2 linked regions of the Sinorhizobium fredii NGR234 genome follow. The protein of the gene in region 1 binds, or shares a complex with, the protein of each later gene. Links are inferred from orthologs where the notes say so. Each region holds a gene or a part of one and is shown on either strand. Other genes may lie near its edges.

The links.
Region 2: the proteins of NGR_RS16655 (region 1) and dnaN are in contact, whole or in part, in a solved structure (PDB 1OK7), measured with the Escherichia coli proteins. The link is inferred for Sinorhizobium fredii NGR234 from one-to-one orthologs.

Annotation. Positions count from the first base shown.
Region 1 is NC_012587.1:1,135,405-1,150,868, reverse strand. Bases 8,415-11,335 are described here. They hold NGR_RS16655 (DNA polymerase IV), read left to right. Parts: upstream 8,415-9,190; coding sequence 9,191-10,480; downstream 10,481-11,335. Other genes in these bases: NGR_RS16650 (L,D-transpeptidase family protein), read left to right, coding at 10,639-11,335; NGR_RS16660 (GNAT family N-acetyltransferase), read right to left, coding at 8,525-9,118; NGR_RS16665 (hypothetical protein), read left to right, coding at 8,415-8,483. Outside these bases: topA (type I DNA topoisomerase), read left to right, coding at 1-41; rnr (ribonuclease R), read left to right, coding at 44-2,410; NGR_RS16700 (DUF983 domain-containing protein), read left to right, coding at 2,451-2,906; NGR_RS16695 (NUDIX hydrolase), read left to right, coding at 2,903-3,619; NGR_RS16690 (MFS transporter), read left to right, coding at 3,632-4,816; rpmG (50S ribosomal protein L33), read left to right, coding at 4,911-5,078; NGR_RS16680 (PleD family two-component system response regulator), read right to left, coding at 5,651-7,018; NGR_RS16675 (response regulator), read right to left, coding at 7,036-7,407; NGR_RS16670 (DUF3572 domain-containing protein), read left to right, coding at 7,564-7,836; more of NGR_RS16665, read left to right, coding at 7,839-8,414; more of NGR_RS16650, read left to right, coding at 11,336-11,868; dnaE (DNA polymerase III subunit alpha), read right to left, coding at 11,893-15,390. UniProt on the Escherichia coli protein: Poorly processive, error-prone DNA polymerase involved in translesion repair and untargeted mutagenesis. Copies undamaged DNA at stalled replication forks, which arise in vivo from mismatched or misaligned primer ends.
Region 2 is NC_012587.1:3,869,476-3,884,850, reverse strand. What follows is about bases 1-2,832. They hold dnaN (DNA polymerase III subunit beta), read left to right. Parts: upstream 1-773; coding sequence 774-1,892; downstream 1,893-2,832. Other genes in these bases: NGR_RS29465 (IS630 family transposase), read right to left, coding at 2,777-2,832; pmtA (phospholipid N-methyltransferase PmtA), read left to right, coding at 2,162-2,764; rsmI (16S rRNA (cytidine(1402)-2'-O)-methyltransferase), read right to left, coding at 1-539. Also shown: more of NGR_RS29465, read right to left, coding at 2,833-3,430; NGR_RS33305 (helix-turn-helix domain-containing protein), read right to left, coding at 3,369-3,728; NGR_RS29460 (histidine phosphatase family protein), read left to right, coding at 3,827-4,408; pyrF (orotidine-5'-phosphate decarboxylase), read left to right, coding at 4,416-5,120; NGR_RS29450 (DUF1330 domain-containing protein), read left to right, coding at 5,246-5,533; NGR_RS29445 (complex I NDUFA9 subunit family protein), read left to right, coding at 5,666-6,646; NGR_RS32475 (hypothetical protein), read left to right, coding at 6,885-7,046; NGR_RS29440 (undecaprenyl-diphosphate phosphatase), read right to left, coding at 7,323-8,129; NGR_RS29435 (glutathione S-transferase family protein), read left to right, coding at 8,389-9,081; tRNA epoxyqueuosine(34) reductase QueG, read left to right, coding at 9,092-10,264; NGR_RS29425 (SDR family oxidoreductase), read left to right, coding at 10,252-11,127; NGR_RS29420 (septal ring lytic transglycosylase RlpA family protein), read left to right, coding at 11,588-11,962; NGR_RS29415 (RsmB/NOP family class I SAM-dependent RNA methyltransferase), read left to right, coding at 12,093-13,382; NGR_RS29410 (imelysin family protein), read left to right, coding at 13,527-14,807; NGR_RS29405 (di-heme oxidoredictase family protein), read left to right, coding at 14,856-15,375. UniProt on the Escherichia coli protein: Confers DNA tethering and processivity to DNA polymerases and other proteins. Acts as a clamp, forming a ring around DNA (a reaction catalyzed by the clamp-loading complex) which diffuses in an ATP-independent manner freely and bidirectionally along dsDNA.

The sequences.
Region 1 (15,464 bases):
AGGCGAAGAGCAAGACGGCCGCGAAGGCCAAGAAGGGCTGACGTTGAGTAGAATTCCGCGCGATCCGACCGAACGGCGCACAAAAAGTGCCGGCAAGAAGCAGTTGCGCGCAGCCCAGGCGGCGCCCGCAGTCAAGGACGCGATCATCCACGGCGCCGTTCCGCCGCGCGACGTGCTCATGCGCTTCATCGCCGAGAATCCGCAGCAGGCCTCGAAGCGGGAGATCGCCAAGGCGTTCGGCCTGAAGGGCGAGGCGCGCGTCGAACTCAAGGCGCTGCTCCGCTCGCTGGAGGAGGACGGGCTGGTCGAGAAGAAGCGCAAGTCGCTCGTTCGCCCCGGTGCCCTGCCGCCCGTCACCGTGCTCGACATCACCATCCGCGATATCGACGGCGAATTGATCGGCCGCCCGGCCGAATGGCTCGACGACGACGGCGTCGCACCGGCGGTCCTGATCCGCCAGTCGGCGGCCGGCAAGGCGAAGGGCAAGGCGCCGGTCGGCGGTCTCGGCGACCGGGTGCTCGCCAAGATCTTCCCGGCCAAGGAGCGGGGCGGCCCCGCCTATACGGCGCGCATCATCAAGATCCTCGACAAGCGCAAGGATGCCGTGCTCGGCGTGTTCCGCGCGACTCCGGGCGGCGGCGGTCGACTGATGCCGATCGACAAGCGCGGCGAGGAAGTCCTCGTCGACGCGGAATTCACGGGCGACGCCAAGGACGGCGACCTCGTCGAAGTGCATCTCGCCCGGCTCGGCCGTTACGGCCTGCCGCGCGCCCAGGTGCAGACCGTCATCGGCTCCGTCGCCTCCGAAAAGGCGATCTCGATGATAGCCATCCATGCGCATGGCATTCCGCATGTCTTCCCAGAGCGCGTACTGCAGGAGGCCGATGCGGCAGAGGCCGCCACGATGGCGCACCGCGAGGACTGGCGCTCGCTGCCGCTCGTCACCATCGACCCGGCCGACGCCAAGGACCACGACGACGCCGTTCACGCCGAACCGGATCCCTCCCCCGACAATCCCGGCGGCGTTATCGTCACCGTCGCGATCGCCGACGTCTCCTGGTATATCCGGGCGAAATCGGCTCTCGATCTCGAAGCGTTGAAACGCGGCAATTCTGTCTATTTCCCCGATCGTGTCGTGCCGATGCTGCCCGAGCGCATCTCCAACGATCTCTGCTCGCTGAAGGAAGGTGTCGACCGGCCTGCGCTGGCGGTGCGGATGCGTTTCTCGAAGGAGGGCCGCAAGGCGGGACATACGTTCCACCGCATCATGATGCGCAGCGCCGCCAAGCTTTCCTATCAACAGGCCCAGGCCGCCATCGACGGGTCGCCGGACGACAAGACCGGGCCGATCCTGGAACCGATCCTGAAGCCGCTGTGGGAGGGCTACCGCATCCTCAGCCGCGGGCGGGAGCGGCGCCAGCCACTCGAACTCGACATGCCCGAGCGCAAGATCATCCTGAAGCCGGACGGAACCGTCGACCGGGTCTTCGTGCCGGAACGCCTCGATGCCCACAAGCTCATCGAGGAAATGATGATCCAGGCCAACGTCGCGGCGGCGGAGACCTTGGAGCAGAAACGCCAGGCATTGATCTACCGCGTCCACGATCAGCCGTCGCTTGCCAAGCAGGAAAGCCTGCGCGAGTTCCTGGCAACGCTCGACATCTCGCTCGCCAAGGGCGGCGCCATGCGTGCCAACCACTTCAACGGCGTTCTCGCCCGGGCCGACGGCAAGCCCTTTGAGACGATGGTCAACGAGATGGTGCTCCGGTCGCAAAGCCAGGCGATCTACAGTCCGGAAAACATCGGCCATTTCGGCCTCAACCTGGTGCGCTATGCCCACTTCACCTCGCCGATCCGGCGCTATGCGGACCTCGTGGTGCACCGGGCGCTGGTGAGTTCGCTCGGCCTTGGCGAGGGCGGCTTGACGCCGCAGGAAGAGGGCGTGCTCGACGATATCGCCGCGGAAATCTCCACCTTCGAGCGGCGCGCAATGGCCGCCGAACGCGATACGGTCGACCGGCTGATCGCTCATCACTTGAGCGGACGCGTCGGCGAGGAGTTCGACGGGCGCGTCTCGGGCGTGATCAAGGCGGGACTTTTTGTCACCCTCCCCGCCTATGGCGCCGACGGCTTCATCCCTATATCCACGCTCGGACGCGACTACTTCATCTATGATGAGGCGCATCAGGCCCTGTCCGGCGAAAAAACCGGACTTGGCTATCGTCTTGGCGATCCGGTCCGCGTCAAGCTTGCCGAGGCCGTGCCGCTCGCCGGTGCACTTCGCTTCGAGATGCTGAGCGAAGGGCGAAAGATGCCGACGGCAATGCGCTCCTTCCACAAGGCTGGCCGCCGCGATCGGGTGAACGCGGGCAAACGGCCGGGAACGCGGCCGCCGCGCGGCAGGCGGTGACGCCGACGACCGCTACGGTCCCGTTCAACAAGGATTGGACATGAAAGCAATGGCAACCGACAAGCTGCAGCTGGGTGGGGAGCAGCGGGAGGAGCGGCCCGTCGGGCGTGCGATGAAGCGCGGCTTTCTGGGCAAATGTCCCGCCTGCGGCCAAGGCCGACTGTTTCGAGGCTTCGTCAAATCGGTGGATGCCTGCGCCGCCTGCGGCGAACGGATGGACCATCATCGCGCCGACGACTTTCCACCCTATATCGTCGTGACGATCGTCGGTCATCTGGTGCTCGGCGGATACATGATGACGGATCTGGTCCTGCCGCTCTCCACCTGGCAGCACCTGGCGGTCTGGGCGCCGGTGACGCTCGTCAGCGCACTCGCCCTGATGCAGCCGGTCAAAGGCGCGGTCATCGGGCTGCAATGGGCTTTGAAAATGCACGGCTTCGGCGGGCACGAAGACCGGCCGGAAGACATCCTCCCACCGCGGGATCCATCGGCATGAGGCCGGATCGCGGCAGCGGCGGCCCCGCTCAATCGCAGGCCGGGGCACCCAGGCATCCGCCGCTCAGGCCGCGTGACGCGGCGTCGATCATGCTGCTCGACCGCTCCGGCAAGCGCGTGCGCGTGTTGATGGGAAAGCGTCACAGCGCCCATGCCTTCATGCCGGACCTCTATGTCTTTCCGGGCGGCCGCCGCGACCCGACGGACCATCGGCTGGGATTTTCCGGCGATCTCAATCCGACGGTGCTGCGTGCCCTGACAACAAGCGAGGGGCGCCCGATCACCGACGGAAGAGCCCGGGCGCTGGCGCTCGCGGCAGCGCGAGAACTCTTCGAAGAAGCAGGTGTCCGTCTCGGCCGGCAACTCAATCCGTCAGGCGCTCCCCTTCCCTTTCTTCCCGATCTCACAAACTTGCGCTATATGGCGCGTGCCATCACGCCGCCGGGACAATCAAGGCGGTTCGACACGCGCTTCTTTGCGGTCTTCGCAGATGAGGCCGAGATCGATCCGTCTGAGGTCCTGGATAGCCGGGAGCTTCAGGATTTGCAGTGGATCGATGTCGACGACTTCTCGTCTCTCCAGGTTCCGGAGATCACCGCAATCATCCTTGCGGATCTGAGAAGCGGGCTCGAATCGGATGCCTCGCTCCCCGCTGAACGGTCGGTGCCGTTCTATTTCACGCGCCGCGGGCGCTTTCTTCGCACGCTTCTCTAGGGATCCTGTCGAATGTCGAAGCCGCCGTCCGGCACGTCTGCGCCGGTTGACGAAATTCACTGGCCTTCGCTGATCGCCGCCGTCGCCTCGATCACAGCGGTGGGTATCGCCATCGGTCTCGGCCTTCCCCTGCTCAGCATCATCATGGAGAAGCGCGGAATTGCTCCGACGCTGATCGGGCTCAATTCGGCAATGGCCGGCCTTGCCTCGATGGCCGCTGCCCCGTTTACCACGAAGTTCGCGCATCGCCACGGCGTTGCGCCGACCATGCTGCTGGCGATCCTCTTCTCCGCGGTGAGCGCCCTCGGCTTCTACTACATCACCAATTTCTGGCTCTGGTTTCCGCTCCGAATCGTCTTCCACGGCGCCATCACGGTTCTCTTCATTCTGTCGGAATTCTGGATCAATGCGACGGCGCCGCCGAACAGACGCGGCTTCGTGCTCGGCATCTATGGCACCGTGCTCTCGCTCGGCTTTGCCAGCGGCCCGCTGCTCTTTTCCGTTCTCGGCAGCGAGGGCATCCTGCCCTTTGCCGTCGGCGCCGGCGTCATCCTGCTCGCGGCCATACCGATCTATCTGGCCCGCGGCGAAAGTCCTGTCCTCGACGAAAAGCCGGGGCGGCATTTCATGCGCTACGTCTTCCTGGTGCCGACGGCGACGGCGGCGGTCTTCATCTTCGGCGCGGTCGAATCGGGCGGCCTCTCGCTTTTCCCGATTTTCGGAACACGCGCCGGCTTCACCGAATCGCAGGCGGCCCTGCTGTTGACAGTCATGGGCGTCGGCAACTTCATCTTCCAGATCCCGCTCGGCATGCTCTCCGATCATGTAAAGGATCGGCGGACGATCTTGTCGGCGCTGACGGTAATCGGCCTGATCGGCGCGCTCTTCCTGCCGATGCTGGTGGAAAGCTGGTTCCTGATGGCGCTGGTCTTGTTGTTCTGGGGTGGATGCGTCTCCGGCCTCTACACGGTCGGTCTCAGCCATCTCGGCTCGCGGCTTGAGGGCGCCGATCTCGCGGCCGCCAATGCCGCCTTCGTCTTCTCCTATGCGGTCGGCACCGTGGCCGGACCGCAAGTCATCGGCGCCGCAATGGACATCACCGGTAACGATGGCTTTGCCTGGGCGATTGCCGCCTTCTTCGGCCTTTATGTGGTGCTTTCGCTCGTCCGCATCGTTTTGAAACCAAAACGGCCTTGACTTTTCGACCGCGATTTGTAGTTTCGCGCCAACTTGACCGTGGCCCGCAACCGGTTGTCCACGGCTCTCATCTTTCTATAAAGGCAGGACGACCATGGCGAAAGCTACCACCATCAAGATCAAGCTGCTGTCGACGGCCGACACGGGCTATTTCTACGTCACGACCAAGAACAGCCGCACGATGACGGAAAAGATGACGAAGACGAAGTACGATCCGGTCGTCAAGAAGCACGTCGAATTCAAGGAAACCAAGATCAAGTAAGATCACGTTTCCGGTTCGACCCGACGAGCGCCGGCCGCAAGGTTCGGCGCTTTTTCTTTGCCATGCCGTCGCTGCCGGCGATCTTCGCGCAGGTTACGTCTGACAAGATTGGCAGATTGTAGATCGGAAACGAAAAACGCCGCCTCCTTCGGAGCGGCGTTCCGAAAGGGGGTCGGCTGGGCTCCGACTGCGGCACGAGGAATCCGCGGACGTCGGAATCCAGCCGACCGACCCCACGACCCAGGAGATGCGGCGGACCTGAGCATCATGGGGTAACCGATCGATCGTGGAAGTCACACTTCCTTAATATCAGCATTGCTTGAAAATAAAAAAAAATCAACGAATTCTTAAGCACCGAAACATGTTGCTCGGTGTTTGGTTAATTCTGTCTCGTATTCGGACAAATCCGAACACGCCGCTTTTTGGAAATGCTTGCCCCAGCATCAGCGATGCCGCAGAAGATACAACTTATAAGTAGGTTGGCAAGGTGCGTTTGGGTGAATGTTCCAGTCTGCGCTACGTCGAACGGCGAGGCCAGAGACCGCCCGCAAGCGTTGCTTGCCAAATTGGGCTTACGCGGCCGCCGCGACCACCCGGTTGCGCCCGTTGTTCTTGGCTTCGTAGAGTGCCGTGTCGGCGCGCTTCAGCAGGGCTTCGGGCGTATCGTCCCCAGGCCGCAGGGTGGCAATCCCAAGTGACGCCGTGACGTTGAGGACCGTATCTCCCTGCGAAATCCCGAATGCGCGTCCCTCGACCATCAAGCGCAACCGTTCGGCGACAATCGCCGCCATCTCCGGCGTCGTGTCGGGCATGACGATGACGAATTCCTCGCCGCCGAAACGGCAGGCGAGATCGGCGCCGCGCACCGTCGCGCGGACGCGCCTGGCGAATTCGCGCAGAACTTCGTCACCGGCATCATGCCCATGGGTGTCGTTGACCAGCTTGAAGCGGTCGATATCGGTGATGCAGATCGAAAGCGGCCGGCCACGCGCACGCGCGCGGTCAATCAACAGCTTCAGATGGCTGTCGAGGTAGCGGCGGTTGTGAAGGCCGGTGAGGTCGTCGGTGATCGCCAATTCGATCGTGTGCTGAACGCTGGCGCGCAGCTGGTCGTTGCAGTGCTTGCGGCGGATCTGCGTCAGGGAGCGCGCCACCAGTTCGTTGGGATCGACCGGTCGCATGATGTAGTCCGTCACGCCAAGCTCGAGCGCGCGAACGATCATCTCTTCGCTCCCCTGCTCCGTGACGAGCAGGATGGGGATGAAGCGCGTTCTCTCGAGCGAACGCAACTGCGAGCAGAGGCGCAACGGATCGTAGTCGTCGAAATTCGCATTGACGATCACCAGGTCGAAGCTGTTCTCGGCGGCTTCGAACAAGGCGGCCTGCGGATCGGAAATCACCGCGACCTCGGCGATCGGCTTCAGGGCGCGCAACAGCCGTTCCTGCGAGGAGGCGCGGCCATCGACGAGGAGGACGTTACCGGGCTCATCGGGACGGTCGGCACGGGCAAGCTCCTGCAAACCGATCGTGTGCGCCGTCTGGGCCCTGAGGCGCAATTCGTCGCTGACATTCTTCAGCCGGACCAGGCTCTTTACGCGCGACATCAATTGAAGGTCATTGACCGGCTTGGTGAGGAAATCGTCGGCGCCGGCCTTGAGGCCGCGCACCCGATCGGAGGGTTGGTCAAGCGCTGTCACCATGACCACCGGAATATGGGTGGTGCGGTTGTTTGCCTTCAGTCTCTCGCAGACCTCGAAGCCGTCCATGTCGGGCATCATGATATCAAGAAGAACAAGATCGACCGGCGTGTTCTCGCAGACCGCCAGTGCGGAGCGTCCATCGCTGGCCGTCAGGACATCGAAATACTCGGCGACCAGCCGAGCCTCCAGAAGCTTCAGATTGGCTGGTACGTCATCGACGACAAGGATGCGCGCAGTCATATGGTCTTTCCCGGCAATCAGGCATCGCCCAGATATGTCTTGATCGTTTCAATGAATTTGGGAACGGAAATCGGCTTGGAAACGTAGGCTTCGCATCCGCCTTGGCGAATACGCTCCTCGTCGCCCTTCATGGCGAAGGCGGTTACGGCGATGACTGGGATGACGTGGAGTTCGTCGTCTTCCTTCAGCCATTTCGTGACTTCGAGGCCGGACACCTCCGGCAACTGGATATCCATGAGGATGAGGTCGGGCCGATGCTTGCGCGCCAGTTCGAGCGCTTCCATGCCGTTGCGCGTCTGGATCGTCGCATAGCCAGAAGCCTCAATGAGGTCGCGGAAGAGCTTCATGTTCAGCTCGTTATCCTCAACAATCATCACCTGTTTGGGCATGTCGATCCCTTGCTGTCTGTCGCCGCCTTGCAAGTCCCCTGGAGAGATATAAGCTTCACAAATGGTGACTCGACGCATTTCCTCGGTCGCAAGGCTAACGATATTTGGTTGAAAAAGAGGTAACTCCGGACGCCATATGAGAAGAGATTCAAGAACATGAAGAGCGCTGACGATACGGCGGTCGCGATTCTCGGCTGGCTCGCGGGCGAGCCGGAACTCCTGTCCCGTTTCCTGGCGCTGACCGGCACAGATCCCGCATCGTTGCGCAAGGCCATCGGGGAGCCAGGCTTCATGGGCGGTCTCGTCGCCTTTCTGATGGACCACGAGCCGACGTTGATCGCCTTCTGCACGGCGACTGAGACCGCTCCCGAGGAGGTCGTCAGGGCGCACCAGGCATTTTCCGGTCCGGCGAACTTCGAGGACATCTGAGCGTGTCCGACCCTGGCGACATCCGTCTTGGCCACCGGCCGCTGATCGTCGCCGACATAGACGAAGTCGTGCTCGAATTCCTGACGCCCTTCGCGGCCTTTCTGGAGGCTCGCGAACACACGCTGCTGCCCCGCTCCTTCCGTCTCACCGGCAATATAATCGATCGTCGCAAAGGTGACGCGGTCAGCGATGTTGCGACAAAGGCCCTGCTCGGCGCCTTCTACGCCGAGCAGGACCGCTGGCAGACGCCGGCCAGCGAAGTCGGCGAGACGCTGGCCGGACTGTCCGGCGAAGCGGATATCGTCTTCCTGACGGCAATGCCGCCCAGTCATGCGGCGGTGCGCCGGGCACTGCTCGATACGCTCGGCCTTTCCTATCCATTGCTCGCTTCCGAGGAGCCGAAGGGGCCGCTGGTCAAGCAACTGCATGGCGGACGAGACCTTCCGCTCGTCTTCGTCGACGACATTCTTCGCAACCTCCGCTCCGTGCGGGAGGAAGTGCCGGCCTGTCTCCTCATCAATCTGATGGCCAATGCGGATTTTCGCGCCCTCGCCCCGCCGCCCGACGCCGGCATGCACATTGCGACGGATTGGCCTGAAGCGGCCAAGGTGATCCGCGACCACTGGAGCGCCGCCAACAGCGGCTGATCGTCGCGCGACTCCGCTGGCCGCAATCTGCGCACGCATCGTCATTGCCTTAAATCGAGTCGCATCAGCGGCCTGCCGTCCTTGCGCCGCGCGACGGTATCGAAGCCCGCGGCATCGAAAATCGCCGTCGAGCCGATATAGAGCGCGACCGATTTCGGCTGCTTGCTGTGATCGATCGGACAGGCGTCGAGATAGTGCGCGCCACCTTTTCGCGCGTGATCGATGGCGGCGGCGAGTATGCGGTGACTTAGTCCCTTGCCGCGCAGGGGCGACGCAAGGAAGAAGCAACTCACAGCCCAGACGCTCGCGTCCTCGGCCTCAAGCTCTTCCAGCGGCCGCGAGCACGTGCGGGGCGAATTGAATTGCGGCACATCGTAACGAGGCCCAACCTGGACCCAGGCGACCGGGCTTCCCTCGCAATAGCCGAGAATGCCCGGCGGGGGTCCGGCCTCAATGCGCGTGCGAATGAACGCCTTGCGATCCTCGGCCGACATGTTTCCGCGGATCCTGTAGGGCAGCCGCAGGGCAACGCACCAGCAACCGCAATACGCTCCCTTCGGGCCAAACAGCTTTTCGAAATCCGGCCAGAGTTCTTTTGTCACCGGCGCAAATTGCAGGGCGATTTTATCCACCATGGCCTCCGATCGCCGCCTTGAGACTCACTAGCGTAGAGCGTAAAGTCGCCGCGTTCAACATTTGTTCCGGCCATGCCCAGCGCTGCACCGTTTTCCGGCTTCTGCCGAGATTGCCTCAAGGAACTGGCCGCTGCGGCACGACGCTGCGTGGCCTGCGGCAGCCCGCGGCTTCTGAGCCATTCCGAGCTCTATCGGTTGACCCTGGCGCATATAGACTGCGACGCCTTCTACGCCTCGATCGAGAAGCGCGACAATCCGGAGCTCGCCGACAAACCGGTGATCATCGGCGGCGGTAAGCGCGGCGTCGTCTCGACCGCCTGCTACATCGCCCGCATTCACGGCGTCCGTTCGGCCATGCCGATGTTCAAGGCGCTCGAAGCCTGCCCGCAGGCCGTCGTGGTCAAGCCGAACATGGAGAAGTACGTGCGCGTCGGGCGTGAGATCAGGACGATGATGCTCGAGCTGACGCCGCTCGTGCAGCCGCTGTCGATCGACGAGGCGTTCCTCGACTTGAACGGCACCGAACGACTGCATCACGATCCCCCGGCGCGCACGCTGGCGCGCTTTGCGAGACGGGTCGAACGGGAGGTCGGCATCACCGTCTCCGTCGGGCTCTCCTACTGCAAATTCCTCGCCAAAGTCGCCTCCGATCTGCAGAAGCCGCGCGGCTTCTCCGTCATCGGCCAGGCCGAGGCGGTCGACTTCCTGAAGGAGCGCCCCGTCACGCTGATCTGGGGCGTCGGCAAGGCCTTCGCCGCGACCCTCGAGCGGGACGGCATCCGCACGATCGGACAATTGCAGACGATGGAGGAAGCAGACCTGATGCGCCGCTACGGCTCGATGGGGCAAAGGCTCTATCGCCTGTCGCGCGGACAGGACGAGCGCGTCGTCGAGACCGATGGCGAGGCAAAGAGCGTATCCTCGGAGACGACCTTCAACGACGACCTGTCGCGTCCGGAAGAGCTCGTGCCGCATCTTCGGCACCTGAGCGAGCAGGTCGCGCTGCGGTTGCGCAAGTCGGAGCTTGCCGGGCAGACCGTCGTCTTGAAGCTCAAGACCGCGGACTTCAAGCTCCGCACCCGCAATCGGCGGCTCGAAAGCCCGACCCGCCTCGCCGACCGCATCTTTCGCGTTGGCCTCCAACTGCTCGAAAAGGAGACCGACGGGACGAAATACCGGCTGATCGGCATCGGCGTCAGCGACCTCGCCGCCCCCGACCTCGCCGATCCGCCTGATCTCGTCGACCCTCTGGCGACGAGACGGGCGGCCGCCGAAGAAGCGATCAACAAGCTGCGCGACAAGTTCGGCAAGACAAGCGTCGAGACGGGCTATACCTTCGGCCAACGCCGACGCGATCAATAGCAGGCGCCGCGGGCCTCGGCTCTCGTTTCAATTCGTTAAATATTGAACTGTATCCTCGCTCGATGGGTCCGTCGCGCCAGCTCAACCTTGACGCGCACGGCAAGACTTGAAGCGCCGCAGGGTGTGGCAGCGCTTCATGGTCGGATTGAGGGTCTGTATTGCGTATCACTCTCGGGATAGGACTGGCCGTCCTGATCGCGTCGGCACCTTCCGCCTTGGCGGCCGGCGCGAAGGCGCCGCTGCAGATCGTCGTATCGAGGCAGCAGCAATCGCTCGTCGTCTATGACGGCGACACCGTGGTCGCCACGTCGAATATCTCGACAGGAAAGCGCGGCCACACGACGCCGACCGGCATTTTTTCGATTCTCGAGAAGCGCCGCCATCACAAATCCAACATCTATTCCAATGCGCCGATGCCCTTCATGCAGCGGCTCACCTGGTCCGGCATCGCGTTGCATGGCTCGAACCATGTGCCGGATTACCCGGCCTCGCACGGCTGCGTGCGACTCCCGGGCAAGTTCGCCGCTAGCCTGTTCAAGATGACCCAACGCGGCATGCATGTGGTGATCTCCGATCGTCAGGTAACGCCCGTCGCAATCGCGAGCACGATGCTGTTTCAGCCGAACCAGGCGCACCCACCGGCGCCGCCGATGTCGGATGTACCGCTACGGCCAGCCATCAGCCATTTCGACGGAGGTTCCGTCGAGGTGGCCATGACGGACAGACGTCCCTCGCCGGCGCTGCTTGTTCACGAGCAGCCGCCCATTCGAATCCTCGTCACCCGGCGCGGCAGGCAAGACACGATGCGCGATCTCCAGATGCTCCTGACCACGCTCGGCCACGACGCCGGCGCGCCGGATGGACACGGCGGCCCGATGACGCTTGCAGCGATCAGCTCCTTCCAGACGGCAGAAGGGTTGCCGGTGGATGGTAAGGCGACCCCGGAGTTGATCGAGGCCGTCTATCGCAAGGCTGGCCGGGACATGCCGCCGAACGGCGTGCTTCGCGTCCGCCGCGCGTTTCAGCCGCTCTTCGAGGCGGAGATCACGATCGACAAACCCGAGCTGGCGCTCGGCACACATTTTCTCCAGTTCCAGGATACCGACGCAGCAACGGGCCAAGGCAAGTGGTTCGGCATGGCGCTGGACAACACGCTTTCGAAGGCCGCGAAAGATCGGCTCGGAATCACTGTTGACACCGATCCCACGGAGTTCAACGCCCTTCAGCGGACCTTGAACCGCCTGACGGTGCCCGACGATGTGCGCCGGCGCATTGCCGGCCTTCTTGCCGATGGGTCGTCGCTTTCGATCTCCGACACCGACACGGGACTGGAGACCGGCGAAGGCACCGACTTCATCACCATCACACATTCGGTAAGCGGCCGCTGACGGTTTCACCCTGACTGGGTCGTTCTATACGAGCTCGACGTCCACGACACCCGGCGCGGAGCGAAGGGCGGCGGCGATCTCCGGCGAGATGCGATATTTCTCGCTGAGCTCGACCTCGATCTCCCGCTGCCCATTGTCCTTGATGACGATGAAGGAGACGAGGCCGTCTCCCTTGGCGTTGAGGTGCGAGGCGATCGAGCGCAAGGGGCCGGAATCGCGCACATAGACGCGCAGCGCCTTCTGCATCTGCAGCGATTCTTCCTCGAGCGACCGAAGCGTGCGGATGCGTAGGCCGATCCCTTCCGGCCGCTCCTCCGCATCCACGGTCATCACCAGGGATTTGCCGGCCTCCAGCAGATCGCGATACTGGTTCAGCATTTCCGAGAAGAGCACCGCCTCGAACTGGCCCGACGCGTCGGAGAAGGCGACGATGCCCATCTTGTTGCCTGTGCGCGTCTTGCGTTCCTGCTTCGATGTCACCGTGCCGGCAAGCCGGCCGGCACTCGCCCCTTTCTTCACGGCGGCCGAGAAATCCGCGAAAGTCTGCACGCGCATCTTCGCCAGCAGCTTGTTGTAGGTGTCGAGCGGATGGGCGGACAGGTAGAAGCCGAGCACCTGAAACTCCCGATGCAGCTTCTCCGAGGCAAGCCAGGGCGTATAGACCGGCAGCGCGATCTTCTCCGGCCCTGTCGCCGCTCCGGCACCGAACATGTCGCTCTGGCCGCTCAGCTTGTTTTCCTGGGCGCGCTGCGCGAAGCCGAGGATGCGGTCGAGCCCGCCGATCAGTTCGGCCCGGTCGTAGCCGAAGCAGTCGAAGGCGCCGGCGGCGATCAGGCTTTCGAAAACGCGCCGGTTCAGGAGCTTCGGGTCGATCCGCAGGCAAAAATCTTCGAGGCTTGCGAAGGGACGGTCGCCGCGAACGGCGACGATGTGCTCGACGGCGGATTCGCCCACGCCCTTGATGGCGGCAAGCGAGTAATAGATGCGGTTGTCGCCGGTCTCGAAGAGGCGGAACGAAGTCTGCACCGAGGGTGCAATGACCTGGATTCCGAGCCGGATGGCGTCCTGGCGGAAGTCGTTGATCTTCTCGGTGTTCGACATGTCGAGCGTCATCGAGGCCGCCAGGAACTCGACCGGATAGTGCGCCTTCATATAGGCGGTCTGGTAGGAGACGATGGCGTAGGCGGCCGCGTGCGATTTGTTGAAACCGTAATTGGCGAACTTGGCGAGCAGATCGAAGATCAGGTCCGCCTGCGGTTTTACCACGCCGTTGCCGACCGCGCCTTCGACGAAACGGGCCCGCTGCTTGTCCATCTCCTCCTTGATCTTCTTGCCCATGGCGCGGCGCAGCAGGTCGGCCTCGCCGAGCGAATAGCCCGACAGCACCTGGGCGATCTGCATCACCTGTTCCTGATAGACGATGACCCCTTGAGTCTCCTTGAGCAGATGGTCGATCTTCGGATGGATCGATTCGATTTCCTCTTCGCCATGCTTGCGGGCGTTGTAGACCGGGATGTTCTCCATCGGACCCGGCCGGTAGAGCGCGACCAGCGCGATGATGTCCTCGATGCAGTCGGGCCGCATGCCGATCAGCGCCTTGCGCATGCCGGCGCTTTCCACCTGGAATACCCCGACCGTCTCGCCGCGGGAGAGAATCTCGTAGGTCTTCGGATCGTCGAGCGGGATGCTGGCAAGATCGACCGCAATGCCGCGCTTGGCGACGAAGTCGACTGCCGTCTTCAGCACCGTCAGGGTCTTCAGGCCCAGGAAGTCGAACTTGACGAGGCCGGCCTGCTCGACCCATTTCATGTTGAACTGGGTGACCGGCATGTCGGAGCGCGGATCGCGGTACATCGGCACCAGTTGCGACAGCGGCCGGTCGCCGATGACGATGCCCGCCGCATGCGTCGAGGCGTGGCGGTAGAGGCCCTCGATCTTCTGCGCGATGTCCAGCAGCCGGCCGACGACCGGCTCCTTTTCGGCCTCCTCCTGCAGGCGCGGTTCCTCCTCGATCGCCTTCGACAGCGGCGTCGGATTGGCCGGATTGTTCGGCACCAGCTTGCAGATCTTGTCGACCTGGCCATAGGGCATTTCCAGCACGCGTCCGACGTCGCGCAGCGCGGCGCGCGCCTGCAGCGATCCGAAGGTGATGATCTGCGCCACCTGCTCGCGGCCATATTTTTGCTGGACGTAGCGGATCACTTCTTCGCGGCGGTCCTGGCAGAAGTCGATGTCGAAGTCCGGCATCGACACGCGCTCCGGGTTGAGGAAGCGCTCGAAGAGCAGCGAGAAGCGCATCGGATCGACGTCGGTGATCGTCAGCGCATAGGCGACCAGCGAGCCGGCGCCCGAGCCGCGGCCCGGGCCGACGGGGATGTCATGCTGCTTCGCCCATTTGATGAAGTCCGCAACGATCAGGAAGTAGCCGGGGAACTTCATGCGTTCGATAACGCCGAGTTCGAAGGCGAGGCGCTCGCGATAGTCTTCTTCCTTGTAGCCGGGCGCCATGCCGAGCCTGGACAGGCGCTGCTCCAGCCCCTCCTCCGCCTGCCGGCGAAGCTCCGCGGACTCGGCGCGCTCGGCCTCCACCGGATCGTCCGAGGCGCCGGTGAAGCGCGGCAGGATCGGCCCGCGGGTCTTCAGCATGAAGGAGCAGCGGCGCGCGATCTCGACGGTATTTTCCAGCGCCTCCGGCAGATCGGCGAAGAGCGCCGCCATTTCCTTGCGGCTCTTCAAGTAATGATCCGACGTCAACCGGAAACGGCGATCGTCGGAGACGACGGCGTTGTGGGCAACGGCCATCAGCGCATCATGCGCATCATAGTCGGCCGGCGACGGGAAGAAGGCTTCGTTGGTCGCAACGAGTGGGATGTCGTGGCGATAGGCAAGGTCGACCAGGCGATTCTCCTGGCGTCGATCGTAACTGCCGTGCCGTTGCAGTTCGACATAGAGACGATCGCCGAACAGCTCGACCAGCGTCTTGAGGCGCGCTTCGGCAAGCGCGGCCAAGCCGGCCTTCAGCGCCAGGTCGACCGGCCCACTGCCGGCGCCGGTCAAGGCAATCAGACCCTCGGTGCCGCCAGCCGCAAGCCAGGAGCGCGTTACTCGCACCGCCTGATGACCTTCGCCTTCGAGATAGGCGCGACTGACCAGGTCGACAAGGCGTGTATAGCCCGCGTCGGTCGCAGCGATCAGAACGATCGAAGGCAGCTTGGCAAGCTGCTGCGCATGGCTGCGCCGCTCCCCCTCCGCCTCGTCCTCCATGTCGATGGAGAGCTGGCAGCCGATGATCGGCTGCAATCCGTCGTCCGCTGCCTTCTGGGAGAACTCCAGCGCCGCGAACAGGTTGTTGGTATCGGCAATGCCGATGGCCGGCTGCTCGTCGGCCACCGCCTTGGCGATGATCTTCTTCAGCGGCAGCGCGCCTTCCAGCAGCGAGAATGCCGAATGGACCCGCAGGTGAACGAATTGCGGGTCCATTGCGCCTGCCGCGCCTTGCCCAATGCTTTCGTCGCCTGCCATTGCCGCACTCCGATTCTTGTCCGGTGCGGAGGATATCCCGTTTCCGGCCCCGACTGTCCAGCCTCACGGCGAAA
Region 2 (15,375 bases), 2.7 Mb from region 1 along the record:
TCGCGCTTCGCCTTGTCCTTGGTGGGCAGGAAGCCGGCAAACAGGAAGGCGTCGCTTGGAAGGCCCGAGCCGACGAGGGCCGCGAGCGGCGCCGACGGCCCGGGAATGGGCACGACCCGGTGACCTGCGTCGATGGCGAGTTGCGCCAGGCGATAGCCGGGGTCGGAGACCAGCGGCGTTCCGGCATCGGAGACGAGCGCCACCGATTTCCCGTCGGCAAGTGCTGAAAGCAGCCGCGGCCCGGCCTCGGCGGCGTTATGCTCATGGTAGGCAACCGGCCGGTTGACGATGCCGTAGCGGTCGAGCAGCACCCGCGTCACCCGCGTGTCCTCGCAGGCGAGCAGATCGGCACCGGCAAGCGTCTCGAGCGCCCTCAAAGTGATATCGGCAAGATTGCCGATCGGCGTCGCCACCAGATAGAGGGCCGGCTCCAGCGGCCGCGCCGGAATGCTTGCATTGTGCAGGCGAAAGCTGCGGTGTCGTTCCTTCTCCGCCGCCTCGGCCGATTGCTGCTTGTCCAATGCCATGTTCCCGCTCATGCCCGGCACCGCCGGTTCGCCCCTTTATGAGTGAGCGGCAAGCGCAGGGCAAGGGCGCCCATCTCGCCAGGCGCCTCCATTTGGGAAAAGCCCGCGAAACCGCTTGCTTTCGCGGCAATTTTTCTGCCATTTTGCCCGTCCACATCGCTCCGGCCGGCTGGCCGGGACACACGCAGTTTGACGCTGCGGCGGGCGCCTTGCCCGTCCGGCTATGGTTGAAAGCGGTAGCATCCCATGCGCATTACTCTCGAGCGGTCCAACCTTTTGAAATCGCTGAACCATGTCCATCGCGTGGTCGAACGACGCAACACCATACCGATCCTCTCGAACGTGCTGCTGCGCTCCGACGGCGCCAGCCTTGAAATGAAGGCGACGGACCTCGACCTCGAGATCACCGAGGCCACGCCGGCGCAGGTCGAACAGGCCGGCGCGACGACCGTTCCGGCGCATCTGCTCTACGACATCGTCCGCAAGCTGCCGGATGGTTCGGAGGTGCGGCTCGCCACCAATGCCGAGGGTACCGCAATGACGGTTGCCTCGGGCCGCTCCAAGTTCTCGCTGCAATGCCTGCCGCAATCGGATTTTCCGGATCTGACGGCCGGCAGCTTCTCGCATTCCTTCCGCCTCAAGGCGACGGATCTGAAGATGCTGATCGACAGGACGCAGTTCGCGATCTCGACCGAGGAGACGCGCTACTACCTCAACGGCATCTTCGTCCACACGGTGGAGAACAAGGGTGAGCTCAAGCTGCGTGCGGTGGCAACCGACGGCCATCGCCTCGCCCGCGCCGACATCGAGGCGCCGGCCGGCTCCGAGGGCATGCCCGGCATCATCATTCCGCGCAAGACGGTCAGCGAATTGCAGAAGCTGCTCGACACGCCGGACGTGGTCGTCACCGCTGAAGTCTCGGACGCGAAGATCCGCCTGACGATCGGCTCGATCGTCATGACATCCAAGCTGATCGACGGCACCTTCCCGGACTATCAGCGGGTGATTCCGGCCGGCAACGACAAGGAGCTGCGCGTCGACTGCCAGTCCTTCGCGCAAGCCGTCGACCGCGTCTCGACGATCTCCTCCGAACGCGGCCGCGCCGTCAAGCTGGCACTCACCGACGGCCAGATGACGCTGACCGTCAACAACCCGGATTCCGGTAGCGCAATGGAAGAACTGCCGGTCGGCTACGAGAACGATCCGCTCGAAATCGGCTTCAACGCCAAATATCTGCTCGACATCACCGCCCAACTGACCGGCAATGAAGCGGTCTTCATGCTGGCCGATCCCGGCTCTCCGACGCTGGTGCGTGACCTCGCGGCGGACGACGCGCTTTACGTGCTCATGCCGATGCGCGTCTGAGGCTGAACCGCGCTGCATTTCCATCGCTGGATCGGCGGCGATTTAGGGATAGATCAGCAGAGCGATTTCGGATTGAAACCCGCCACGCGCCCGCTTGGCGGGTTTTTCACAGGGCCGACGTCGCTCTCTGTTGATAAACTGTCGCTTTCAGACGCGGGCCGACTTGTTTTCGCCGCAGATGCGAGCACATTATGAGAAGAGGTTCGCGCGGGCCGCCGAATAGCGGCGACGCGTGCGTTGTCATGGAACAATGAAGCCGAGGGGATTCAATGAGTCTGCGCCTGAAGGTGAAGGAAAAGTTCGGTCAGAAGTTCGACGAAGAGATTCGCTTCTTCAAGGGCTGGATGAGCAACACCCGAGCCGTCGGCGCGATCCTGCCTACGTCCTCGATAACGGCGCGACGCATGGCGAGCGTCGTCAACCCGCGTTCCGGCCTGCCGGTTCTCGAGCTCGGTCCGGGCACGGGCGTCATCACCAAGGCGATCCTGGAGCGCGGCATCTCCCCTGACAGGCTGGTATCGGTGGAATACTCGACCGAATTCTTCAATCAGCTGAAGGCGGATTTCGCCGGCGTCAACTTCATCAACGGCGATGCATTCGACCTTGCGCGCACGCTCGGCGCACTGAACGGTCAGCAGTTCGACAGCGTCATCTCCGCCGTCCCGCTGCTGAACTTCCCCATGCACCGCCGCGTCGAGCTGATCGAGGACCTGCTGTCGCGCATCCCCTTCGGTCGTCCTGTCGTTCAGATCTCCTACGGGCCGATGTCGCCGGTCGTCGCCATGCCGGATCGCTATCGCATCCAGCATTACGATTTCGTCGTGCGCAACATCCCGCCGGCTCAGCTCTGGGTCTACAGCAAGGCTCACTAAAGCGTGTCGCGTTCAATCGGCCTCATATCCGGCCGCATTGAAGTAGTTCCGGCATTCTGTGACGGAGAAGAGATTGCAGATATCGCCGAGTGCATCGGCGATGGCGTCGAAACTGCGGGCGGCCCGCTTGCGCAGCAGCGCCTTGAGCTTGGAGAAGGCCATTTCGATCGGGTTGAGGTCGGGCGAATAGGGTGGCAGGAAGAGCAGCCATGCGCCTTTCGCCTTGACCATTTGTTCGGCCCGCTCGCTCTTGTGGAAGCCGACATTGTCGAGAATGACGACGTCTCCGGGCGACAGCGTCGGGGCGAGTTGCGTTTCGATCCAGGTCTCGAAGATGCGCCGGTTCATCGGCGCGTTGACGATAAAGGGCGCGACCACGCCATGTGATCGCAGGCCGGCGATGAAGGTCTGCGTCTTCCACGAACCGAAGGGGGCGTGGGCGCGATAGCGTTGCCCTTTTGGTGCCCAGCCTGAGCGCTTGGTCAGCTTGGTATTGGTCGAGGTCTCGTCGATAAAGACCAGTCGCGCCAATGCCTTGTTGAAGAAGCGCCGGCGTCGCCGGGTCCAGAGCTCACGCGCCCGCGCGATCTCTGGGCGCTGCTGCTCACTTGCCTGCAGGCTTTTTTTTATGGCTGAGGTCGAGGCGGTGGAGAAGACGGCCAACATTGGAGCGGTGCACGATGACGCCGCGCCCGGCGAGTTCCAGGCACAGTTCGTCCAGCGTCAGGTCGCCATTCTGCGCCAGGCGCTCGCGGACCCACTCGCCATGCGCGTTCAGCTTGCCGCCACCCAGATGGCCTTGCCGCCGTGGCGCCAGCGATCCGGTCGCGCGTTTGAGCTTCACCAGATTGTTCACGAAACGCGGCGACACCCGGAAGTGCCGGGCCGCGGCCCGATGGCTGTGACCGTCCTCGACAAACGCAATGACACGACTACGCAAAGCAAGCGGATGTGATTTGCCCATGGTGTCCCTCCCGTCAAAGCGAGGGAATCACAGCCAACCCCGATTCGGGAATCCTGAATCCTAAAAATCGCGACCCGCTTTAGACCGCCGGCCCGCCCGTGTTCGGCGTCTATCTCACGCATCCGCAAGTCAAGATCGATGCTGCCGTCGCGGTGCCGGAATGGGGCCTGTCCGATCTCGGCCGGGAACGGGCGCGCATGACCTCCGGGCAGCCGTGGGTCCGATTGCTTGGCCGCGTCATATCGAGCGCCGAGAGGAAGGCGCTGGAAACCGCAATGTTCCTCGCCGAGGCTGCAGGCGTTCCGGTCGAGACGGACGAGGAGACGGGCGAGAATGACCGTTCCGCGACCGGATTCCTCCCGCCGGAGGACTTCGAAAGGGCAGCGGACCGGTTCTTCGCCCATCCCGAGGAGAGCTATTCGGGCTGGGAGCGCGCCATCGACGCCCAGGCGCGCATCGCAAGGGCCGTGTTCTACATACTCGACCGCCACGATCCGGCCATCCCGATCGCCTTTGTCGGCCATGGCGGTGTCGGCACATTGCTGAAATGCCGGATGGCAGGCGTGCCGATCGCCCGCAGCGCCGATCAATTGCCGGGCGGCGGTAATCTCTTTGCCTTCCGTCTTGCGGATCGCGCCGTCACATGCGACTGGACGCCGATGGAAATCTGGCAGGGGTGATCTCGACATGAGCACAGGCGCGCGCGACCGGCTGATCGTCGGCCTCGACCTTCCGACGATCGCCGAGGCGGAAAGGATCGTCTCGACGCTTGGCGACGAGGTCGTCTTCTACAAGATCGGCTACCAGCTCGCCTTCGCCGGCGGCCTGGACTTCGCCCGCGATCTGGCGGCGAGCGGCAAGAAGGTCTTTCTCGACATGAAGCTGCTCGACATCGACAACACGGTGGCGAAGGGCGTCGAGAACATCGTCAGGATGGGCATGTCGATGCTGACGCTGCATGCCTATCCGAAGGCGATGAAGGCGGCTGTCGAAGCGGCGAAAGGCTCCGATCTCTGCCTGCTCGGCGTCACGGTGCTGACCTCGATGGACGCGCAAGACGTCATCGATGCCGGCTACGGCTCGGATCCGCATAGCCTGGTGCTGCGCAGGGCCGAACAGGCACGCGCTGCCGGCATGGGCGGCATCGTCTGTTCGGCGGAGGAAGCCGCCGCCGTCCGCCGCGTCGTCGGTTCGGAGATGGCGGTGGTAACGCCCGGCATTCGCCCCGCCGGCACGGAGAAAGGCGACCAGAAACGGGTGATGACACCGGCCGAGGCGATCCGTGCCGGATCGAGCCATCTCGTCGTCGCCCGGCCGATCGTCAAGGCCGCCGATCCGCTGGCTGCCAGCCGCAGCATACTTGCCGAGATGCAGAACGCCCTCTCCGGTTGACACCGGAGGCCGCAGCCGGCCTCGACTTTATCGACTTCCGGTGAGTGGGGCGCTTGACCTCGACCAAGAATTGCCGGAAGTAACGATCCCGTCTGTGCTTTTCGAGAAAGACGAGGAACTCGTAAATGGCCAAGGGATACTGGATTGCTCGGGTCGATATCAGAGACCCCGAACGCTACAAGGACTATGTGGCAGCCGCCAAGCCCGCCTTCGAGAAATACGGCGCGACCTTCCTGGCGCGCGGCGGAGAGTTCCAACGGCTGGAAGGCGCCGTTCGCGCCCGCAATGTGGTGATCGAATTCCCCTCCCTGCAGGCGGCCGTCGACTGCTACAATTCCCCGGAATACCAGATCGCCGCGGCGATCCGCCAAGAGGTCGCCGACGCCGAGATGGTCGTGGTGGAGGGCGTCTGAGACGCGGCTCCTGGCAGTGCCGGCCGGGCAGGCGCGAGGCTCGCGGCGACGCGCGGAATGGCCTTCACCTTGGCCGCCGCTTCGGCTATGTAGCAAGCAATTCTTCCAAACGACTTCAGGAGCGCGCTTCCCATGACCTTGTCCAACCTTCCGCCGCTGGTGACGATTTTCGGCGGATCCGGATTTGTCGGCCGTCATGTGGTGCGCGCCCTTGCCAAGCGGGGCTATCGCATTCGCGTTGCGGTGCGCCGGCCGGACCTGGCAGGTCACCTCCAGCCGCTCGGCACGATGGGGCAGATTTCCTTCGTTCAGGCCAATCTGCGCTATCGCAAGTCCGTTGATCGCGCCGTCGAGGGCGCCGACCATGTGATCAACTGTGTCGGCGTGCTCTTCGAGAGCGGCCGCAACACCTTTGACGCGGTTCAGGACTTCGGCGCCCGCGCCGTCGCGGAAGCCGCCCGTGCGGCCGGCGCGACGCTGACGCATATCTCGGCAATCGGCGCCAACACGAATTCAGAATCGCAATATGCCCGCACCAAGGGCCGGGCCGAGATCGCCATCCTCGAAACGGTTCCCGAGGCGATCATCCTGCGCCCGTCGATCATCTTCGGGCCGGAGGACGACTTCTTCAACAAGTTCGCCAGCATGGCGCGCTTCGCGCCGGCGCTGCCGCTGATCGGCGGCGGCCAGACGAAGTTCCAGCCGGTCTATGTGACGGATGTCGCCGAAGCCGTCGCCCGCGCCGTCGACGGCAAGCTCAAGGGCGGGACGATCTATGAACTCGGTGGCGCGCAGGTCCTGTCGTTCCGCGAATGTCTGGAGATCACGCTCAACACCATCGATCGCAAGCGTTCCTTCGTGTCGATCCCCTTCGGCATCGCATCGCTTCTCGGCAGCGTCGCATCGCTCGTTCCCTTCATCGCGCCGCCGATTACCGCCGACCAGGTGGTGTTGCTGAAATCCGACAATGTCGTTTCGGCGGCGGCCGAAGCCGAGGGCCGCACACTAGCCGGCATCGGCATCGAACCGACATTGCTCGATTCGATCCTGCCGACCTATCTCGTACGTTTTCGCCCGCAAGGACAGTATACGCGCGGCGGCCGCGCGGCCTGATTGCCCTGCAACCCGCCCGGTTCGATTCCAGCCGCCGGTCCCGCCGGCGGCTTTCGCTTGTGGCACTGGCGCAACAGCGTTGCAGTTCTGCCGCAGTCGAAAACGGGAATGATGTTTACCGCAGATTCAGCATGTCCTGATATTGATCATGACACGCCCGGCGAATAAACACCGCTCGCACCCAAGGCGCGGCAAGCGCAGGCGGTGACAACATCATAGTCGAAAGGCATAACGTCTCATGGGCAAGTCGATCGCAATCTTTTTTGCGTCTGCGGCACTGATCATTCTGGCTGGCTCATTCATCGCACCGGGTACCGTGGCGAGCAGCAGCAAGGGCTGCACGCCTGCCTATGGCGTCGACCCGTGCACGACGGCGTCGATCGGCGCTTCCGGCTGGTAAGCCGGTCAACTGCCTCGTCTTCGAGGCAGACATTGTGAGTTCATTGGCGGGGGCCAGGGGCCGCATGCGTTTCGCAAGAGACGCATGCGGCTTTTTTGTTTCTACGTGCGATTTTCTTCCGGTTCGCGCCCCCTCATCCGGCCTGCCGGCCACCTTCTCCCCGTAAACGGGGCGAAGGAGACTCGCGGCACGCTCTAAAGTCCCGTCTCCCCGCGTGCGGGGAGAGGGCTAGGGTGAAAGGCGAATCTATGGCAGAGCGGCTCGCAAGCGCAGAGTCTACCCAACCAACCAAAGCCCGACCAGCCCCGCCGTGCCGACGACGATGCGCCAGATCGCGAAGGGCGTGAAGCCGCGATGCGAGACGAAATCGAGCAGCGAGCGCACCACGACGATCCCCGCGACGAAGGCGGCGATGAAGCCGATGGCGATGACGCCGATGTCGTCGAAGGAGAGCGCGTCACGGTTCTTGTAGAGATCGAGGGTGAAGGCGCCCAACATGGTCGGCATGGCGAGGAAGAAGGAGAATTCGGCCGCCGAACGCTTGTCGGTTCCCATCAAGAGGGCGCCGGCGATCGTTGCGCCGGAGCGCGACGTCCCCGGAATCATCGCCAGGCACTGGAAGAGGCCGATCTTCAGCGCCAGGGACGGCGGGTAGTCGAAGACGTCGGTATAGCGCGGCTGAAGCGGCAGGCGATCGATTGCGTAGAGAATGACGCCGCCGACGATCAGAACGACGCAGATCAGCATCGGCGTCTCGAACAACACCGCCTTGATGAAGCCGTGCGCCGCCGCGCCGATCAGCGCCGCCGGCAGGAAGGCGATGAGCACGGAAAACACGAAGCGGCGCGCCTTGACGCTCGTCGGCAGGGCCAGCGCGATCGACAGGAGCTTCTGGAAATAGACGAGCAGGATGGCAAGGATGGCACCGAGCTGGATGAGCACGGCAAAGGTGTTTCCCGGCGACTTGAAGCCGAGGAAGTGCCCGGCGAGCAGCACATGCGCCGTCGACGAGACGGGGATGAATTCCGTCAGCCCTTCGATGAGCCCGAGCACGAGCGCGCTGATGATCGATTGATCGGCCATATATGAACGTTTCCTGATATTCTTGGATTTGGGAGGAGGAGGTCGATTCTCTTGTGTTTGCCACCGCAACTACCTATAGCTCGTTGTATGAAGCCGTGGCCAGTTGCATATGCCGCGATGCCGACTGCATGTTTCCTTAAATCGAGCCGATTTAAGGATCAAAGCATGCGAGCGATTCAAAGTGCTGCAGCGTCCTGGTGCGTCTGAAAAGACGCACGGCGCTGCAGATCCCCGAAAAACAGCTGCAATCTGATCATCGATGCCGACACTGTATCATCACCCTATGTCCTCTGCCTCGCGGTTCGTACGCCTTATTCTCTCAGAATATGGCTATCAGACGGAATTGAGCGAAGAGCAGCCCTGGGAGAACCGGCGCGACTTCCTGGCGCTCAACCCGGCCGGCACCCTGCCGGTCTATGTCGACGACAGCATGCGGGCGCTTTGCGGCGCGACGATCATTTCGGAATATCTCGACGAAACCAGCGGCATCATGAAACGCGACCGCCGGCTTTTGGCGGAGGATCCGTTCCAGCGCGCCGAAATCCGCCGGCTCACCGAATGGTTCCTGCACAAGATGGAAGCCGACGTGACGCGGCCGCTGGTGCGCGAGCGCATCTTCAAGCTGCAGATGACGCCCGACCAGGGTGGCGGCGCGCCGGATTCGAAGGTCCTCAGGACGTCGCGCAGCAATGTCCGCCAGCACATGAAGTATCTCTCGTGGCTCGCCGGCTCGCGCCCGTGGCTGGCCGGCGACCGGATCTCCTACGCCGACCTCGCGGCGGCCGCGGCGACCTCCGTCCTCGACTATCTCGGCGAAATCGACTGGTCCGACGCGCCGACCGCCAAGGAATGGTACCAGCGGCTCAAATCCCGGCCGTCCTTCCGCCCGCTGCTCGCCGAGCGGGTGCGCGGTGTAACCCCCGTCTCCCATTATGCGGACCTTGACTTCTAAGGACACGACAATGCCCGGCCACGCTATAAAGGCGGAGAACCAGGGCAGGAAACGACGGACGCTCACCGCCTTCCTGAAGGAAGAGGCCGCGGCCAAGGGCTTCGACCTCTGTCGCATCACCCGGCCGGACGCGATTCCCGAGGCGCCGGACAGGCTTGCGCAATTCCTTGACGCCGGCTGGCATGGGACGATGGAATGGCTTGCCGAGACGGCGGAGCGGCGCGCCGATCCGCGGGTGCTGTGGAGCGAGGTCCGCTCGATCGTACTGTTCGGGATGAATTACGGCCCCGACAGCGATCCGCTCGCGATCCTCGCCAAGCGGGACCGAGGCGCGATCTCGGTCTACGCTCAGAACCGCGACTATCACGACGTCGTCAAGGGCCGGCTGAAGGAGATCGCCACGCGCTTTGCGGCACGCGCCGGCGAGGACGTGAAAGTCTTCGTCGACACCGCCCCGGTCATGGAAAAGCCGCTCGCGGAAAAGGCCGGCATCGGCTGGCAGGGCAAGCATACCAATCTCGTCAGCCGCGAATTCGGCTCCTGGCTGTTTCTCGGCAGCCTGTTCACGACCGCCGATCTCGATCTCGATGCGCCCGAGCGCGACCATTGCGGCTCCTGCCGGGCCTGTCTCGATGCCTGTCCGACCGACGCCTTTCCGGCGCCCTACCGCATCGATGCGCGGCGCTGCATCTCCTATCTGACCATCGAGCACAAGGGGCCGATCGACCGCGAATTGCGGCCGCTGATCGGCAACCGCATCTATGGCTGCGACGACTGTCTCGCCGTTTGTCCCTGGAACAAGTTTGCACGCTCGGCCTCGGAGATGAAGCTCAGGGCACGGGAGGACCTCCAGGAGCCGGAGCTCGCCGCCCTGCTGACGCTCGACGACGCCGCATTCCGCAGCCTGTTCTCCGGCTCCCCGGTGAAACGTATCGGACGCGACCGCTTCGTCAGAAATGTCTTGATCGCCGCCGGCAATTCCGGTCAGAAGGACCTGATACCCGCCTGCAAGGCATGCGCGCGCGATGGCTCGCCAACCGTCAGAGGGATGGCCGTCTGGGCGCTGTCGCGCCTGATGCCGGCGGGCGACCTGGCAGCTTTCGCCGCGGAATGCGGACAGGAAACCGACGACGAGGTGCTTTCGGAATGGGAAATGGCAGGAGTGAGCCGATGCATGTCCTGATACTTGGCGCCGGCTATTCCGGCACGGCCATCGCGAAGGCGTTCGCCCCCGCGGCGCAATCGGTAACGGGAACCACCCGGTCACCGGAGAAGCTGGCAACGCTCAAGGCCGCAGGCATCGAGCCTCTGCTGTTCGACGGCAACGCGATTTCCGCTGATCTCGCCGAGGCGATGCGCAAGACGACTCACCTCGTCCAGTCGATCGCCCCCGGTCGCGAAGGCGACCCGATGTTCCGGGCCGGCACGCCACCGCTCGAGAGGCTTCTGCCGAACCTTCGCTGGGTCGGTTATCTCTCCACCGTCGGCGTTTACGGCGATCATGGCGGCGGCTGGGTATCGGAGGAGACACCGCTCAAGCCTGTCTCGCAGCGATCCGTCGAGCGGGTCGAGGCGGAAAATGCCTGGCTGGATCATGGCGCGAGTCTGGGCATTCCCGTCGCCGTACTGCGGCTCGCCGGCATCTACGGGCCGGGCCGCAACGCCTTCCGCAACCTCACGGAAGGCACGGCGCGGCGCGTCGTGAAGCCGAACCAGGTCTTCAATCGCATCCGTGTCGAGGATATCGGGGCGGCGGCCGCATTCCTCGCCGGCCGCGGCATGGGCGGAATCTTCAACGTGACCGATGATGAGCCAGGGCCGCCGCAGGACGTGGTGGCCGAGGCCGCCCGGCTGATGGGTGTCGAGCCACCACCGGAGATTCCCTTCGAGAGCGCAGAGATGTCGTCGATGGCGCGATCCTTCTATGGCGAGAACAAGCGCGTCTCCAACACGCGGCTTCGCCGGGCTGGCTTCGAATTCGCCTTCCCGAACTATCGCGTTTCGCTTGCACAGCTATGGGCCAGCGGCACCTGGCGCGGCGAATAGATTTACTTCTGCGATACTTCTTTCAGAATATCGCCCCCCTCCAAAAGCATGTCGTGAGATCATCCGAAAGTAATAGATTCGGAAGATTCAGCGCTCCTGCCTCATACTGCCATATTTTGCCCTATACTTGTCCATTCACTACAACCTAAGCGATAGTTCGCATTTTTGACGAGGGAAATTCGTGAAAAATCCAGTGAATCGAAATTTTAAATGATTTTTTACGTTCGGCTGGCAGCTGCGCGGAACGAATGGGCGCTCAAATCGTTTAACCGCTGATTTCATAGAACTTCTTTGTCCTTTCTAAAGCAATTAAAACGGCACTCCATTTTTAAAATCACCATGTTTTTCAATAAATCCTAATCGAAGGTTAACGGTTGAAGCACGGTTTTGCCATTTTTTGCCCTAATTAGCTCGAACTGCAAGGGAACTAGTCGAACATTCAATCCGAAGAGGTCATCGCTTGAAGCCCGCGAAAATCAAGACTGCTGCCGCCGCAGCGCTATTCGCCGTCGGGATGGGTTTGGTCTCGGCATCCGACATCCAGGCAAAGGGAACGGGTTGCGGTGGCGCCTCCTGGTACGCCCTCACCTCGAAAACCGCCTCCGGTGAGCGCATGAACGCCGCGCGCCTGACGGCAGCCCACCGCAGCCTGAAATTCGGTACTAAGGTGCAGGTTACCAACAAGCGGAACGGCAAGTCCGTCGTAGTCCGGATCAACGACCGCGGCCCCTTCATTCGCGGCCGCGTGATCGATCTGTCCAAGGCGGCCGCCTCGCAGATCGGCATGATCCGCTCGGGCACGGCCAGCATCTGCTACCAAGTCGTCAATTCCTGATCATCCATCCGTCCACCGGGTCGGCTGGACGGATTATTCTGCGGGGCTGCTGCTCTGGCGGATAATGCGACCGCTCACTTGCTCTTCGAGGCCATCGCCGCTACCACGGCGAAAAAGGAGTTGATCGAAGATGCGATTGGGCGGACGGCTCTCGGGAGCCATTGACGTTCTTGACGATATCGAGAAGCGCAAGCGCCCGGTCGCCGACGCGCTCAAGGACTGGGGCCTCTCGCACCGCTTCGCCGGATCGGGCGATCGCGCCGCCATCGGCAACATCGTCTATGACGCACTTAGGATGAAGCTTTCCCATGCCTATCTGATGGACAGCGACAGCGCGGCCGCGCTTGGCCACGCGGTCATGTACCGCCAATGGGGCTTTACGCCCGACAAGCTCGCGGAGGAACTTGCCGATGACAAGTTTGCCCCGCAGGCACCTTCGGCGGAGATGATGACGGCGTTCGGCGCGCGGCGCATCGACGACGCGCCGCTCAACGTGCAAGGCGACATCCCCGAATGGACGCAGGCCTCCTTCGAGGAAAATTTTTCCGACGATTGGCTCGACGAAGCCAGGGCGCTCGCCGGCCGACCGACCCTCGACCTTCGGGTCAACACGCTGAAGGCCAGCCGCGACAAGGTGCTGAAGTCCCTGGAGCGCAGCGGCGCCGAGCCGGCGGCGATCGCCCGCCACGGCGTGCGCATCCCCGCTGGCGAAGGCGCCTCGCGGCTGCCGAACGTGACCGCCGAAATCTCGTTCCAGAAGGGCTGGTTCGAGGTTCAGGACGAAGGCTCGCAGATCGTTGCGGACCTGGTCTTCCCGCGTGAAGGCGAGCAGGTGCTCGACTATTGCGCCGGCGGCGGCGGCAAGACGCTCGCCATGTCCGCTGCCATGAACAACAAGGGCCAGGTGCATGCCTATGACACCGACCGCAAGCGTCTTGCGCCGATCATCGAACGGCTGAAACGGGCCGGCACCCGCAATGTGCAGGTGCACGAGTCGGCCGAAGCGCTGGCATCGCTCGCCGGCCGCTGCGACCGGGTGCTCGTCGATGCCCCCTGCACCGGCACCGGAACGTGGCGGCGCCGGCCGGACACGAAATGGCGCCTGACCCAGAAGAACCTCGAGGAGCGCTTGGCGCAGCAGGAAGAGGCGCTTGCCGGCGCCGCCCAGTTCGTCCGTCCCGGCGGCCATCTGATCTACGTGACCTGTTCGGTGCTGCCGGAAGAAAACGAGGCACAGGTCTACGGCTTCTGCGAGGACAATCCGGAGTTCGAGATCCTCTCGGCCGCAGACACCTGGGCGGCGCTGTTCGGCACCGACAAGCCGCAACCCTGGTCCGCCGACATGAAGACCGTCACCCTGACGCCCGCCTCGACCGGAACCGACGGGTTCTTCTTCTGCCTGATGGGCAGAAAAGGATAGCATTCCCTGCACCCCGCAAGGGGAGGTCGTAATTTGAAAATGTTCTAAACTATACGCTTTGACACCAGTTTACTTTTGGTTCATGACAATGGCGCTTTACCCGGCCTCGAGCCGTTGCTCGGCCGACATGCCAAGGAGAGGGTCATGACCAAGAATTTCATCCGCGCCGCTGCGCTGGCACTCATGACGGCCACGTCCGTGCTTGCTCTGCAGCCGGCCAGCGCCGCGACGGATGCCGCTGCGGTCGTCAAACACTATGCCGCCGTCGCGCACGCCAAATACGAGGACGCACTGACAACGGCCGAGGCGCTCGACAAGGCGGTCGATGCACTGATCGCAGGCCCAAGCGAAGAGACGCTGAAGGCGGCGCGCGACGCCTGGCTCAAGGCCCGCAACCCTTACCAGGAGACCGAGGTCTACCGCTTCGGCAATGCGATCGTGGACGAATGGGAAGGCAAGGTGAACGCCTGGCCGCTCGATGAGGGCCTGATCGACTATGTCGATCCGAGCTACGGCACGGAGAGCGACGAGAACGCGCTCTTCACCGCCAACGTCATCGCCAACAAGACGATCAAGATCGACGGCAAGGACGTCGACGCGACGAACATCACGCCGGAATTCCTGGCCGGCACGCTGCAGGAAGCCGGCGGCATCGAAGCGAATGTCGCGACCGGCTACCACGCCATCGAGTTCCTGCTGTGGGGCCAGGATCTGAACGGCACCGGCCCGGGCGCCGGCAAGCGCACCTATACCGATTTCGACACCAAAGCCTGCACGAACGGCAATTGCGACCGCCGCGCTGCCTACCTGAAGGCGGCGACCGACCTGCTCGTCGCCGACCTCAAGGAAATGGTCGCCAATTGGGCGCCGGAAGGTGCCGCGGCCAAGGCAGTGGAAGCGGACCCCAAGGCCGGTCTCGCGGCGATTCTCACCGGCATGGGCTCGCTCTCCTATGGGGAACTGGCCGGCGAGCGCATGAAGCTCGGCCTGCTGCTGCACGATCCGGAAGAAGAACACGACTGCTCCTCGGACAACACCCATAATTCGCATCTGCACGATGCGATCGGCATCCAGTCGGCCTATACCGGCGAATATACCCGGGTCGACGGCACGAAGCTTGCCGGCCCCTCGCTGTCCGAACTCGTCGCCGCCAAGGACGCCGCGCTCGACAAGGAGATGGCGACCAATCTCGCAACCACCGTCGAGAAGATGCAGGCGATGGCCAAGCGCGCCGAAGCTGGCGAGGCCTATGACCAGATGATCGCCGAAGGCAACAAGGACGGCAATGCGACCGTTCAGGCCGCCATCGACGGGCTGATCGCCCAGGCCAAGACCGTCGAGCGCGTCATCGCGGCGCTCGAACTCGGCACAATCGAGCTTGAAGGTTCCGACAGCCTGGATAATCCTAACGCGGTTTTCCAATAAGCCGAAAAGGCGGGTCGCTCCGACAAGGCGCGGCCCGGCCCTTGCCCGATGAAGGTCCCGACCGCCCGCTTCCTCGCGCTGCCGCTCGCCGCGCTCGTCGGCCTTGCCGCCACGGCATCGGCGATTGGCGGGGGTATCGGTCGCGGCGCCGGCGCCAATACCCCCCTCTGCCCTGCCGGGCATCTCCCCCACAAGGGGGGAGATTGGCCAGAAGCAGAGCCCTGCCCGACGGACACGTCGCAAGCGCCGCCTTCATCGACTGCAAGGGTACTCGCCCAGCCCCATTCGCTGAGCGGGACATCGCCGTTTGCCGATCGCCCCCCTTGTGGGGGAGATGCCCGGCAGGGCAGAGGGGGGTGCCTCCCTCAACGCGACGACCTTTCCGAACAGGACCTCCAGCGCGTCGAGGCCGTCACTCGACCGGCGACCGACTTCTCCAGGGCCGAACCCTTCGAGGCGATGTCGGCGGGCGCGACGACGACGATCGCGCCGGTCGACCAGAAGGTCTTCCAGCAATTCTCCGCCAATCTACCCTTCGAGGACGAGCAGAATTTCAAGCTCGGCAAGG